3 regions of the Ectobacillus sp. genome follow, and region 3 is predicted to be linked to each of the others. Evidence: riboswitches for the same ligand, from Rfam matches in the RefSeq annotation. Region 3 holds a riboswitch; each other region holds the start of a gene.

Region 1 (3,969 bases), on a different contig from region 3:
TTCAATTTTTCCATGTAGAAGATTTCCTTTAACGCGAAAAGTCTGTAATACATCAGAGACAATAGCTTCTTCTGCAATGCTTCCTTTAAACTGAATTTTAATAATCGTTCCGGTCCGTTTTTCGATAATACGTTCTGGAATTTCAAATTGCAAAACACTCTCAATAAATTGCACCGTTATAGGTTCTTTCGGATCAGCAAATACGTCATATACGTTTCCTTCCTCCACAATATGACCCTCTTGCATCACGGCTATCCGATGACATATTTCCTTTACAACTTCCATTTCATGCGTAATTAATACAATAGTAAGACCAAGCTTTTTATTAATAGATTGCAATAGTTTTAAGATTGATTTCGTAGTTTTTGGATCAAGTGCGGAAGTAGCCTCATCACAAAGTAGCACAGATGGATCATTCGCTAACGCACGAGCAATACCAACACGTTGTTTTTGACCGCCACTGAGCTGTGCAGGATATACATCACGTTTATCATGTAATCCTACCATTTCTAACAGTTCATCTGTTCTCTTATCAATTTCGGTTTTAGTTTTACCAGCTGCTTTCAGTGCAAAAGCAATATTTTCATGTACGGTTTTCGAGCTAATTAAATAGAAATGCTGAAAAATCATACCAATCTTTAGTCTAGCCTTCCGTAATTCCTTGCCTGTAAGCTTTGTCAGCTCTATTCCTTCTATTTTTACAATGCCCGAGGTAGGAGATTCAAGCAGATTCATACACCGAAGTAAAGAGCTCTTTCCCGCACCGCTGTATCCAACAATCCCAAAAATTTCTCCCTTTTGAATGGTTAATGATACATCGTCGACAGCTTTTACCTTTCCATGTTTTGTACCATATTCTTTCGTGACATGTTGAATTTCAATCATACGCTCTCTCTCCTTTGCAACATAAAAAGCCTCTTTCATTTGAAAGAGGCACCGTGACTACTGTTACGACTTATCTCTCAGAATAAAAGTATTCTGCAGGAAGTAGCACCTTTCCCGAATTCGGTGGTTGCTGGACGTCATAGGGCCTGATCCCTCAGTCACTCTTGATAAGTAAAAAATTATTCGATTTTTCAACTAACTTGAATAATAGTATGAATCTTAAAAATTGTCAATCATTTTTTGTAGATTCGTGTCGGATTGTTACTTTCGATTCAACATCCATGCTGGTTTACCAAACCCTTTAAAGTCGCTATCAATAATCGTTTCAAACTCTTTCGATTCCACGGCAGCTTTTATATCCTTAGAAAATTGACTGTCTACATCCTTCGTATTAACAACAACTCGGTTGATATGCTCTGGTCGCAATTTTTCTATCTGTATAGCATCCAATAAATTAAGCTTTGCAGCAAGTGCAAAGTTACCTGGTACGGCAGATAGATCGATACTATCAATGGCACGAGGCAGTTGCGCTGCTTCAATCGGCTTAAATACAAGTTTTTTCGTATTCTCTTTCACATCTTTTTCAGATACAGTTAATGGGTTTACATTTGCATCAATTTTTATAAGACCTGCATCCTGTAAGATTAATAGTGCACGAGCTGCGTTTACTGGATCATTCGGAATGGCAATGGCACTGCCTTCCTTTATATCATTCAATGATTTATATTTTTTGGAGTAGATCCCCATTGGAGCTGTTGGTACTGCTATAACTTCAGAAAGCTGCATATTATTTTGCTTAGCGAATGTTTCCATATACAACTTATTTTGAAACAAATTCGCATCAATGCTTCCCTCTGCTAGCGACTTGTTTGGTTGAATATAATCATTAAATTCTACCACCGTCACCTTATAGCCCTGTTTCTCTAACTGCGGTTTAATTGCTTTCGTTATCATATCTGAATATGGTCCTGCTGTTGCACCTATTTTAAGTTCTTTCTTTGTGGATGACGTTTGAGCTTGTCCCCCGCACGCTGCTAAAACACCAATTGAAATCAATAACACGACCAATACTGCTAATTTCTTCATAACATAATCCCCCTTCAATTCCTGACTTATTTTCCTACATAGTTTTCCAAACAACACAAAAAGCCTCTTTCATCTGAAAGAGACACCGTGACCACTGTTACGACTTATCTTTCAGAATAATACATATTCTGCAGGAAGTAGCACCTTTCCCAAATTTGGAGGTTGCTGGACGTCACAGGGCCTGATCCCTCAGTCACTCTTGATAAGTAAAACTTTATTTAATTAATATAATAGTAGTAGGAATAGTATGAATTGTCAATTGTTTTGTGGAGATATGTAGAAAATCTGGGAATGAAGAATTGTTCATGCATTCTGCCTGTTTATTTGACTATGTTCCATTACAATTATTTTGTCTGAATTCATAAAAGTAGACAAACGGTTGCAAAAAAAAAGAGCTGACTCACAAGAGGCAATTTCCTTATGAGTTCTCTCCTTTCTCACCTACATATTTGCTGAACATTTCGTATAATCCTTTATTCACTAGATAAGAAATTTGTTCATCTGATTTGTTTGGATAGCGGTCACGGAGTCGAATAGAAGCCTTTGCCATTAAGTTTTCTAATATAGAACGACCCCCTTTTCCGTATATCATTTCAGCATACTCAATTAACTTTGCATTCTCTACATCTGCTGAATTATGATTAAAAAAGAACTTTTCCATTGTCTCCTCCCTCCATGGCAGCGTTTTCATTTCATATCCACCATGTTATTACTTTCACAATACTATATGAATTTTTTCTTGTATTGCCATTATAGAACAATATAAGTACGGTACTTATATTAATTTAAGACATTTTTGTGAACAAACTATATTTACTACTGACTTTTTTAAACATATATGATATTACACCTTTATTAGAACATATAATTTTTATACCTTGCCATTATTATAGTAAAAAATGCTACTATTTTCTATTCTTACGCCTCAGTTTTAACACAAATGAAAACCGACCATAAAATGGCTTCTTGTAGAAGTACATTTTTACGGTCGGCTACATAAAAGACTGTCAATTTTTAATTTATTTTGCATCTTTTTCATGATGTAATGTTTTTTCATAGATCAACTTAATACTTACAGGAACTACACCAAACCATTTTTGCAAAAATGGCTCCTTTTCATTGCGGCGTTGTAACTTTTTGTTGAGTCGATCTTGCTTTGGACTATCCATGTATGTGACCACCTGTTGCGTCACAAATTTTACATAGTCATTGGTAGACATCCTACTCACCACCATAAATGTTTTTATTCTCCAATTATTTTTAAACAACTAAGAGAACGATCATTTATTGATAGTATAGACTACTTAGTGTTTTTTTAAGCAAGATTCAATCTCTTCTATAATGGAATTTATTTCCTTGTTTGTTGTATCTATGGTATACGTCGCCTCCTCATACCATTTCTGCCGAGTCTTATAAAGGTCGCTGAATCCTTCTGAATTTTTAAACAACGGTCTAGATGTATCTCCTTCTAATCTTTCTACGATGCTAGAAAGATCACAATATAAATACAAAATAATTCCATGCTCCTTCATCCATTCTCGGTTGTTCTCCCTTATTACAATACCACCGCCTGTTGTTATAATGACATTTTCACATGGTAATGACTGTAGCATGTCCGACTCATAAGATCGAAATGTATCCTCTCCTTCGTCGTGAAAAATAGCTGAAATTGATTTTCCTGCTTTTCTTTCAATTTCTTCATCCGTATCCAATACTGGAACGTTCCATCGCATAGCAAGTTCTTTTCCAATTGTTGTTTTTCCTGATCCCATAAATCCAGTGATGTATACAGCCTTCATCATTTTTACCTCTCTTCATGCCATTTCGTTATTTCTTTTGTATCTTTATTATACTGAAATTTCACTCTATATGTTCTTTTTTCCCATGTTTTGCATGTAATCGTTACGAATGTAACAGGTGAACCTATAGTGTCTATGGTCACCTCCCCTTGCTCGTAACGCAATGTACTACGAGGCAAATCATTGGTACTGTTCTTCA
Region 2 (3,969 bases), on a different contig from region 3:
ACGCCGTACGGTTATGCTACATAACTAGGAGATAATCCATACAAGTCAAACTATAACCAGTACAATTTCTTTATTTTCCTAGCAGCATCGTCTTAAAGTTTGGAAGATTAAATAAAAACGACGTTCCCCTATGCTATTTTGCAATGGTATTGTCATGAACTATTCATATAGATTTCATGCAAAGTTCACTTAGGTCTGATAAAGTAAAAGAGTATTAGAAAACAGAAGAAAAAGGTGGTTTCTGTTATGCAACAGATGATTCAAGCACAAATTGCAGAATGGACAAATTTTTTATTTGTATATAAATTTGCGTTAGATGAAATGGATACGAAATTAACGATTTTAAATGAAGAATTTCAATTTGTACATCAGCACAATCCAATCGAACATATTAAATCAAGAATTAAAAGCCCTGAAAGTATTGTAAGTAAGCTAGAACGTAAGGGGCTTGATATTACAGTGGAGAATGCTAAAGAGCACATTCATGATATCGCTGGTTTTCGTGTTACGTGTTCCTTTGTTTCCGATATTTATAAAATTTATGATATTATTCAAAGTCAAGATGATATTAAAGTGTTACGTGTAAAAGATTATATTCAAAAACCGAAGCCAAACGGTTATCAGAGTCTACATCTAATTGTGGAAGTGCCAGTCTTTCTTTCTACACGAACCGAGCATGTGAAGGTGGAAATTCAAATTCGAACCGTAGCGATGGACTTCTGGGCAAGCCTTGAGCATAAGATTTATTACAAGTTTGATCAGACAGTTCCGAAACATTTGACTGACCAATTAAAAGAGACCGCAGAAATGATTCAATATTTGGATGCGAAAATGAAACGACTTAAAGAGGAAATGGATAAAATAAAAGATAAAGGTCGGAAAGATACGTCTAAGAAGAAAGTCAACGAGGGTTCTCTTCTTCGTCTTATGTAGAAAAACGAGCATCGGATTCATCCGATGCTCGTTTTTTTAGACAGTGGGTGTAAGGTGGCTTGATTTTCTTTCAATAAATTGTGTACAGGAGCTTACAATTTTATCTTTATCGAAATCCATGGAGGCAACATGATAGGAATTTGTTAAAGGTATTACATGTTTTTGAGTAGAGCCGATGGCATCGTATAGGTGATGTGCAGAATTGGCAGGTACGACATGATCTTCTTGTGAATGCAAAAGCAAGACGGGGCAATGAATCGATGACAGTCTCGCTTTTGCAAATGGAATCAAGCGAAGAAGCTGTCGGATGGATGCAACAGGAACAGTATCATAAACGATTTCATGCACGGAAGAGTCTTTTATATCAGGAGCAGATTCCTCAATATATCTTGGAGAATCCGTTGCTTCATATTTTTCATAGCAAGGGACTGAAAAAGCGGCATTGATCGTAATTACACCAGCGCATGGATAGGAGTGAGCTAGTGTGAGAGCAAGCGTTGCGCCCATGGATTGTCCAACTACATAAATATATTTACAATGTGCTGCAAGTTGTTTATATCCTTCTTCCAGGCTTCTAATCCAGTCCTCATAGTAACATCGCTCTAAATCTTTATAATGTGTACCGTGTCCCTCGAGCCGAACGCCTAACACTGTATATCCCTTTTCTGCAAGCCTTTCGCCTACATATCGCATGCTTTGCGGTGTACCATTAAATCCGTGCGAAACTAAAATGCCAATATCATTGCCTTTAAAGAAAAACGGTTTTGCTCCAGGTAATATAGAATAGGGTTTCTTCAATGTGCATGTCTCCTTTTTAATAAAATAAAAAACTCTCTCTGCGTTTGGTTGCAAAAAGAGATGCATCATTTTATCAACCAAAGCAGTAGCTTTGGTGGTAGAAGCACCTTTCCTAGGGTAGGTTGCTGTGAAGTCATCAAGCCAGATCTCTCGTTCACTCTTGATAATGTATAAAGTTTTTAATTCCAATCGGTTTAGTTTGTTTTTATTATCCTATCATTTCATGGTAGTAAAGTCAACATCGGATAGGGGCATATAAAGTGATTTTATCTCGTATTAATGAGGTCGTTCACCTTTCGCTGAGCGGGGTTTCACGGTATCATTGTTTCCATATAAAATGACTTACAAAATCATAACAGGTAAAATGAGGTATACTACTAAGTGTAAAAATTATTTATATGAAAGAGAACGGAATAAAAAGGAGTTCATAGTATGTCTGATCAGTTAGATTTAAAAAAGTTTGAGAAGAAGATTTTAATTCGAAATATTGAGTATCGGGATATCGATAGTATTATTGCTATGCAGGCTTCCTGCTTTCCTGGTATGGAACCATGGACACGGGCGCAATTAGAGAGTCACTTGGAGCATTTCCAGGAAGGCCAATTTTGTGCAGAGTTTGAGGGGGAGATTATTGGTTCTTGCTCTAGCTTGCTTATTAACTTTGATGAATACGATGATCGTCACACATGGGATGATATTACAGATAATGGGTATATAACGAATCATAATCCGGATGGCTACAATATGTATGGAATTGAGGTTATGGTACATCCTGGTTACCGGCGCATGAAAATTGGGTATCGGTTGTATGAAGCACGTAAGGATTTAGCTCGCCGCCTTAATTTAAAGAGTATTATTATTGGGGGACGAATTCCTAATTATCATAAATACTCGGATACATTATCTCCAAGAGAATATGTCGATGAAGTTATTTTGCATAAAATATACGATCCGGTTTTATCGTTTCAAGCATTAAATGGCTTTATGTTAATGCGGATTAATCCGGGATACTTGCCTGACGATAAAGCATCGAAGCAGTATGCTACCTTGATGGAATGGAACAATGTAGATTATCAACCAAATACGAAACGTTATTATAAAACATCGTTTCCTGTTCGGATTTGTGCAGTGCAGTATATGATGAAGCAAATTCATTCCTTTGATGAATTTGCAACGCAAGTGGAGTATTATACCGGTGTTGCATCGGATGCAGGCTCTGACTTTGCCGTCTTTCCAGAAATTTTCACGACACAGTTGATGTCATTTATGCATGAGAAGGCGCCGAGCCTAGCGGTACAGCGAATAACAGAGTATACGGAGAGCTATATCAGTTTGTTTACAGATTTAGCTGTAAAATACAATGTTAATATTATCGGAGGCTCTCATTTTGTCGAAGAGGATGGAAAAATATATAACATTGCCTATTTATTCCGCCGAAATGGAACCATTGAAAAGCAATATAAGCTACATGTAACACCTAATGAAACAAAATGGTGGGGAATTAGTGAAGGGGATGAAGTAAAAGTATTCGATACAGATTGCGGGAAAATTGCGATCCAAATTTGCTATGATATTGAATTTCCAGAGCTTGCACGGATTGCATCAGACAGGGGGGCACGAATTATTTTTACCCCATTTTGCACAGAAGATCGCCAAGGATATTTACGTGTTCGGTACTGCTCGCAAGCACGCGCCGTCGAAAATCAAGTCTATACAGTTATTGCGGGGACAGTTGGTAATCTACCTCAGGCTGAAAATATGGACATTCAATATGCCCAGTCTGCTATATTTTCTCCGTCAGATTTTGAATTTGCACGCGACGGAATTGTAGGAGAATGCAATCCAAATATTGAAATGGTAGTAATCGGAGATGTTGATTTAGAAATTTTACGAAGACAACGACAATCCGGAACGGTTCGTCAGCTAAAGGACCGTAGACGCGATATTTATTCCCTTCATTATAAGAAGTAAGATGAGGAATAAAACAAAGAGACGATTATCTAGCATCTTGTTTTTTTAAGATGTTCTAGATAATCGTCTCTATTTATACTATGATAGTAGTAATTATCTTTTAAATCATCATTATACTCTTTTAAAACGTCCCACTACTTCTACCGTTTCTGTAATATTAATGAATGCAGTAGGGTCTACTTGGCGGACAAGACGTTTTACCTCACCTAATTCGTACCGAGTTATCACTGTATAGATTACTTTCTTAACATGATCTGTATAGGCTCC
Region 3 (6,039 bases):
CATGCAGCAACAAAAGCTACATCCATTTTCTAATGTAGAGCAATTTGCTTCAATTGAACAGATTCCACCATTTTCGGGTATTATTTTTTCGAATGAATTATTTGATGCCTTTCCGGTAGAGGTAATTGAAAATACAGCACATGGTTTAATGGAAGTACTTGTAACGTTAAATGAACAGGGTGAACTTGTTGAGAAACAAATCCCCATACAAAATGAAGCTATTTTACACTATTTACACGTTCATGATCTACAATTAAACATTGGACAACGATTTGAAGTGCCGTTACAAATGAGTAGCTTTGTGCAACAAATGGCAAGATGTTTGCAACAAGGAGTGTGTATTACTGTAGATTATGGTTATACGAATGAGGAATGGATGCATCCTGTTCACCGAGATGGCAGCTTGCGTGGCTATTATAAACATCAGCTGATACGCAATCCATTGCTTCATCTGGGTGAGATGGACGTTACCTCTCACATTCATTGGGACGAATTGCAGCGTGCAGGTGAACTTGTTGGGTTAGAGACGGTATTACGTCAAAAACAGACTAGCTTTTTACTTTCAACTGGTATTTTAGAGAAATTAATTGATCATCATGACCGAAATCCATTTTCAGAGAAACAGAAACATAATCGTGCAATCCGTTCCTTAATCTTACAAGGTAGTATGAGTGACTATTTTAATGTAAGTATACAACAAAAAGGATTGTCGAATTTTTCAATAGAAGGATTAGTAGACTCGTCTATGCTTCAGTTATAATCTTCAATTTCGCTCGGCATTATAGAATAAGATGAAAGCAACACGTGTAGATCATTACAAGTTGGAATTAGCGGCGATTTATAGTAAGGGAGAGTAGTGGGAAAGCATTCAGCTTATCAGGGTAAGTACGGGGTAAGTAAAGTGAGAAAGCAACATTGAAAGTGAATGTTGCTTACCTTTTCCCCTAGTTAAAATAATACGTTTACGAGTTGGATTACTTTTTTATTTTCTACATTATAATATATTTCCAACCCTTTTCTTTCACTCGTTACGATTTTTGCACTTTTTAGCTTTGCAAGATGCTGTGAAATGGTTGATTGAGGCATATTAAGACGTGTATACATTGTAGATACGTTGCATGCACCACGGTCAATCAATCCTTTCACAATACAAAGGCGAACAGGGTGAGCAAGGACTTTTAACATCTCTGCATTTCCCTCAAATTTCTCTGTTTCTTCTTGGAATGAATCGATCATGTAAGGTAACACCTCCATATATACTAATAGCACCATACATATACATAACAAAATTTTATGATAAATAGTATACATGTTGCAAATATTTAGTCAAAAAGTAAAGAAATCGTAAGAAAAGTGTAGCTGTGTAAATTTCCTCATAGAAATAAGTCATTACAATGAAATATCAACTTAAGTGATTGTTATATATTTGTGTAGGCTACTACTTAGCATAAATTTAAAGTTAATGTAAAGATATGGAGTTATTCGCATGATTTTTGTAACAATTTTGTAATAATCAACTCCCTAATTGTATCATATTTATGTCTCTTTATGTAGTGAATAGGATGAAGAACAGAAATGTAGTTTAAGGCGAGGATATTATATAAAGAGAGGAGAGAAGAACAGCGTGTCTTCCCTCCTTTTTTGTTTATAATTTGTCAATATGGGCTAAAGCATTTGTGAAATCTTGTTGTAGATCTTCGTAGTTTTCTAATCCTACAGAGAGTCGTAACAGGCAGCGAGTTATACCACGTTTTTGACGTTCCTCTTCCTTCATCGCGGCGTGTGACATAGTGGCCGGATAGGAGAGAATGGATTCCACAGCTCCTAGACTAACTGCAAATACAGGCAATGTTATGTGTTCTAGAAAGGTTTGTAGCGCAGACTCATTTTTTAATTCAAATGAAAACACAGCACCAGGATGTTTTGCTTGTTTTTGCTGAATCTCATAACCGGTATGTTCTTTAAGACCAGGATAATACACACATTTTATTTTTTCATGATGCTGTAAATAGGAAGCGAGTTTTTGGGCAGAATAGGCAGACTGTTCAAGTCGGACATGTAAGGTTTTTATGCCGCGTAGTACCAGCCAGCTATCATGGGGTCCAAGTATAGCACCAAAAGCATTTTGTAAGAAAGCAAGGCGTTCTCCTAGCTGTTCATCCTTTACAACAGCTAAACCCGCTGTAACATCGCTATGACCCGACAGGAACTTTGTAGCACTGTGCAGAACAACGTCTGCACCAAGAGTAAGAGGTTGCTGATATAGCGGAGTTAAGAATGTATTATCAACGAATGTAAGAGCACCAATCCTTTTTGCTAAACAGGAGATTGCTTGAATATCTGTAACCTTTAACAGCGGATTAGAAGGCGTTTCAACATAGAATAATTTTGTATTTGGTAAGATGGCATCGGTAACAGCTTCTATATCTGTCATATCTACGAATGTATGTAAAATGCCATAGCGAGATAAAACTTCTGTAATCATGCGATACGTGCCACCGTATACATCTTCTGAAATAACTACATGATCTCCTTGTGATAGTAATAAAAAGCTTGTCGAGATGGCTGCCATTCCTGATGAAAATGCAAAGCCTCTTGTCCCTCCTTCTAACTCAGCGATGGTTTCTTCTAACGCTTCTCTAGTAGGGTTGCCAGAACGACTATAATCGTATTTCCCAAACTCATTGACACTAGTTTGGTGAAATGTGCTTGTATTGTATATCGGTACACTCACTGCCCCTGTATGGGGGTCTACTTTGTGACTATTGTGAAGTAATAATGTTTGTACGGAATAGGATTCAGTCATGCTTCTACCTCCTTGTGAAGAGCAGCGAATGCTCTTTCTAGATCTGTCATTAAATCGGTGATATGTTCAATTCCTACTGAAAAACGTAATAGACGGTTACAAATTCCCCGTTGTGTTCGAATTTCAACAGGAATATCAGCATGCGTTTGTGTAGCAGGATAAGTGATTAAGCTTTCCACTCCACCAAGACTTTCAGCAAATGTAATAAGGGAGAGTGCTTGCAAGAATGGATTTATCCATTCTTCCCGTGCTAAACGGAATGAAAGCATACCTCCGCGTCCTGGATACAATACATCGGTTACTTCATCTATTTTTTGTAGGTAGGATACTAATTGCTTCGCATTTTCTTCGTGTTTGTTCATTCGAAGAGATAATGTTTTCATACCGCGCATAAGAAGCCATGAGTCGAAGGGACTTAACACTGCCCCTGAGGAATTATGATAATAGGCCAGAGATTCGCATAATGTTTTTCCTTTTGCGACGATAAGGCCGCTGAGTACGTCATTATGGCCACCTAAATATTTGGTAGCGCTGTGAATAACAATATCAGCACCAAGGCGAAGAGGCTGCTGTAAAATAGGTGTGTAAAACGTATTATCAACGATAAGCAGCACATTATGCTCGTGGGCGATCGTAGCAATTGCTTCAATATCAGCAGTATGCATAAGTGGATTTGTTGGAGTTTCTAGAAAAATTGCTTTCGTTTGTGGAGTAATAGCTGCTTGCACTTCAGCAGGATACAATGTGTTTACGTATCTACATCGAATATTCCACTTTGCCTCATAATCACGTAGTAAGCGAAAAGTTCCTCCGTATAAGTCTTCTGAAACAATTATTTCATCTCCTGATTGAAATAGGGAAAGAAGCAATGTAATGGCAGCCATGCCTGAGCTACAGGCAAAGCCCTGATCCCCTTCCTCTAATTCTGCAATTGCATCTTCCACTATTTTGCGAGTAGGATTACCTGTACGAATATAATCATAGCCACTTGATTGTCCAATGCCTTCGTGACGATAGGCGGTTGAAAAGTATACGGGAGGATTGACGGTTCCGGTTACGTCCTCACTTCTATTTCCAATTTGAGCGAGCTTTGTCTCTATAAATTTCATAGTAATCCCTCCTAATTAAAATAAAAAACCTTCTATAAGAAGAAGGTTTTAGTAACAGCACTTCTTCTTATCTGTCAAATTCAAATGAATCTGCTGGAATTAGCACCTTGTTAACATCAAAGTTAATGGTTGCTGAGGTGTCAATGGGCCAGTCCCTCTACCTCTCTCGATAAGAATATATGGAATTGTATGAAGTCTTTCTAATAAAGTATATCAATATCAAGAGAAAAGCAAACATTTTTTGATTATTCGAAAGAATTAGTAAGGATTATTACGTGCGAAAATAATAAATTATTCATTTTTTTCTGAAAATATATTGACGTTTTGGAGTAACCCATGCTAAATTAGTGGAAAATTGTATATTTACGATCTGGTAATGGTGAAACTCTTATCGAGAGTGGTGGAGGGATAGGCCCTATGAAGCCCGGCAACCTTCAAACAGGTGTTTGAAACGGTGCTACAACCTGCAAAACGATGGTTTTGCGTGATAAGAGGAGGAAAAAATGTCCCCCTCTTCTTTTATTGGAAGTGGGGGTTGTTTGGTTTGACTATAAGGAGCGTGGCAAATGGGCAACTTAAAAGAGAGACTAGGGCAAGGAATATTAATAGGGGACGGGGCAATGGGGACGATGCTCCATTCATACGGTTTACAAAGCTGCTTTGAAGAGTTAAATATAACTGAGCCTGATCGAATTAGTGGAATTCATAGGCTTTATGTAGAAGCGGGAGCAGATGTAATTCAAACTCATACGTATGGGGCAAATGAAGGAAAACTTCGGATGTATGGCTTAGAAAATAATGTGAAGCAAATTAATCGTGCAGCGGTTCGAAATGCTCGAACAGCAGCTGATTCGAATACAGTTGTACTCGGCACAATCGGTGGTATGAAACATATTGGATCAGTTATGACGACTGAGGTTGAACGAGAATTTATGCTTATGGAGCAAGCTAATACATTACTTGAAGAAGGGGTAGATGGACTTCTTCTGGAGACATTTTATGATGAAATAGAGCTCTACCATGCACTTGGAGTATTACGTAAGGCTACAGATCTTCCTATTGTGGCGCAAGTTGCGTTACATGAAGCAGGCCTTACGCAAAGCGGTCGATATATTGAACAAGTACTGCTTGAATTGCAACAAAGGGGCGCTGATGTTGTAGGATTAAATTGTCATCTGGGACCGCTTCGCATGATTGAATCATTAGAAACCGTGTCATTGCCAAAGGAAGGATTTTTATCCGCATATCCGAATGCTGGGTTACCAAAGTATGATGACGGAAAGTATGTGTACGAAGGAACGGCAGATTATTTTGAACATATGGCAAAAGGGTTTATTGAGCAAGGAGTTCGTCTTCTTGGTGGTTGCTGTGGTACGACTCCAGAGCATATTCGTGCAATGAGACATGCATTGGATGGGCAATCGCCAATATATGAGAAACAGATTAAAGTTCGGCCCACACCTATTGTTGTTACGCAGCCAGTTCTAGCAACCAATTCTAGTTTGTCAGAAAAGGCGAAACTTGAAACTACCGTTATTGTAGAGTTAGATCCGCCGAAGCAATTGGTAACGCAACGCTTTTTTGAAGGTGCAAAGGCGCTAAAGCATGCGGGAGCAGATGCAATTACGCTTGCTGATAATTCCCTAGCAAGTCCGCGTATTTCAAATATGGCAATGGGAGCGCTTTTGCGGCGATATGATATTCCTGTTCTGGCCCATTTAACATGCCGTGATCATAATTTAATTGGATTGCATTCGCATTTGCTAGGGTTGTCTTCTTTAGGAATCCACGAAGTATTAGCTTTAACAGGGGATCCAGCTAGAGTAGGCGATTTTCCGGGTGCTACATCTGTATTTGACGTATCCTCATTCGAGTTAATTCGAATGATAAAGGAATTAAATGCTGGTCGATCTCCACTAGGAAAATCTATTGGTGTGCCAACATCATTTTCTATAGGTGCGGCTTTTAATCCAAATGTTCGTCACTTCGATGCAGCAGTTCGAAGAATGGAGAAGAAAATCGAGGCAGGCGCAGATTATTTTTTAACACAACCTATTTTTGATAAAGAAGTGTTAGTGAAAACATATGAGGCAGTTAAAGACTTTTCAACCCCTATTTTTATCG

Evidence for each region. A riboswitch is a leader RNA that binds a small molecule or an ion and turns the genes downstream of it on or off. The one in region 3 is predicted to bind S-adenosylmethionine.
Region 1: linked by a shared signal. The riboswitch ahead of AC11ZT_RS02530 (MetQ/NlpA family ABC transporter substrate-binding protein) and the one ahead of AC11ZT_RS01350 (bifunctional homocysteine S-methyltransferase/methylenetetrahydrofolate reductase) in region 3 are both predicted to bind S-adenosylmethionine.
Region 2: linked by a shared signal. The riboswitch ahead of AC11ZT_RS09780 (alpha/beta hydrolase) and the one ahead of AC11ZT_RS01350 (bifunctional homocysteine S-methyltransferase/methylenetetrahydrofolate reductase) in region 3 are both predicted to bind S-adenosylmethionine.

The regions. Positions count from the first base shown of each region.
Region 1 covers NZ_JBXKMX010000055.1:3,368-7,336, forward strand. Annotated here, with positions in the region: gene AC11ZT_RS02525 (methionine ABC transporter ATP-binding protein) at 1-885, opposite strand, end outside; SAM riboswitch class I at 953-1,059, opposite strand; gene AC11ZT_RS02530 (MetQ/NlpA family ABC transporter substrate-binding protein) at 1,147-1,971, opposite strand; SAM riboswitch class I at 2,073-2,180, opposite strand; gene AC11ZT_RS02535 (hypothetical protein) at 2,390-2,632, opposite strand; gene AC11ZT_RS02540 (YqzE family protein) at 2,991-3,191, opposite strand; gene AC11ZT_RS02545 (shikimate kinase) at 3,276-3,770, opposite strand; gene comGG (competence type IV pilus minor pilin ComGG) at 3,776-3,969, opposite strand, start outside.
Region 2 covers NZ_JBXKMX010000213.1:7-3,975, forward strand. Annotated here, with positions in the region: gene AC11ZT_RS09775 (GTP pyrophosphokinase) at 247-933, shown strand; gene AC11ZT_RS09780 (alpha/beta hydrolase) at 970-1,731, opposite strand; SAM riboswitch class I at 1,799-1,901, opposite strand; gene AC11ZT_RS09785 (GNAT family N-acetyltransferase) at 2,164-3,702, shown strand; gene AC11ZT_RS09790 (YitT family protein) at 3,814-3,969, opposite strand, start outside.
Region 3 covers NZ_JBXKMX010000034.1:62-6,100, reverse strand. Annotated here, with positions in the region: gene AC11ZT_RS01370 (class I SAM-dependent methyltransferase) at 1-760, shown strand, start outside; gene AC11ZT_RS01365 (ArsR/SmtB family transcription factor) at 949-1,236, opposite strand; gene metC (cystathionine beta-lyase) at 1,646-2,806, opposite strand; gene AC11ZT_RS01355 (methionine biosynthesis PLP-dependent protein) at 2,803-3,915, opposite strand; SAM riboswitch class I at 3,980-4,091, opposite strand; SAM riboswitch class I at 4,301-4,409, shown strand; partial or broken gene AC11ZT_RS01350 (bifunctional homocysteine S-methyltransferase/methylenetetrahydrofolate reductase) at 4,482-6,039, shown strand, end outside.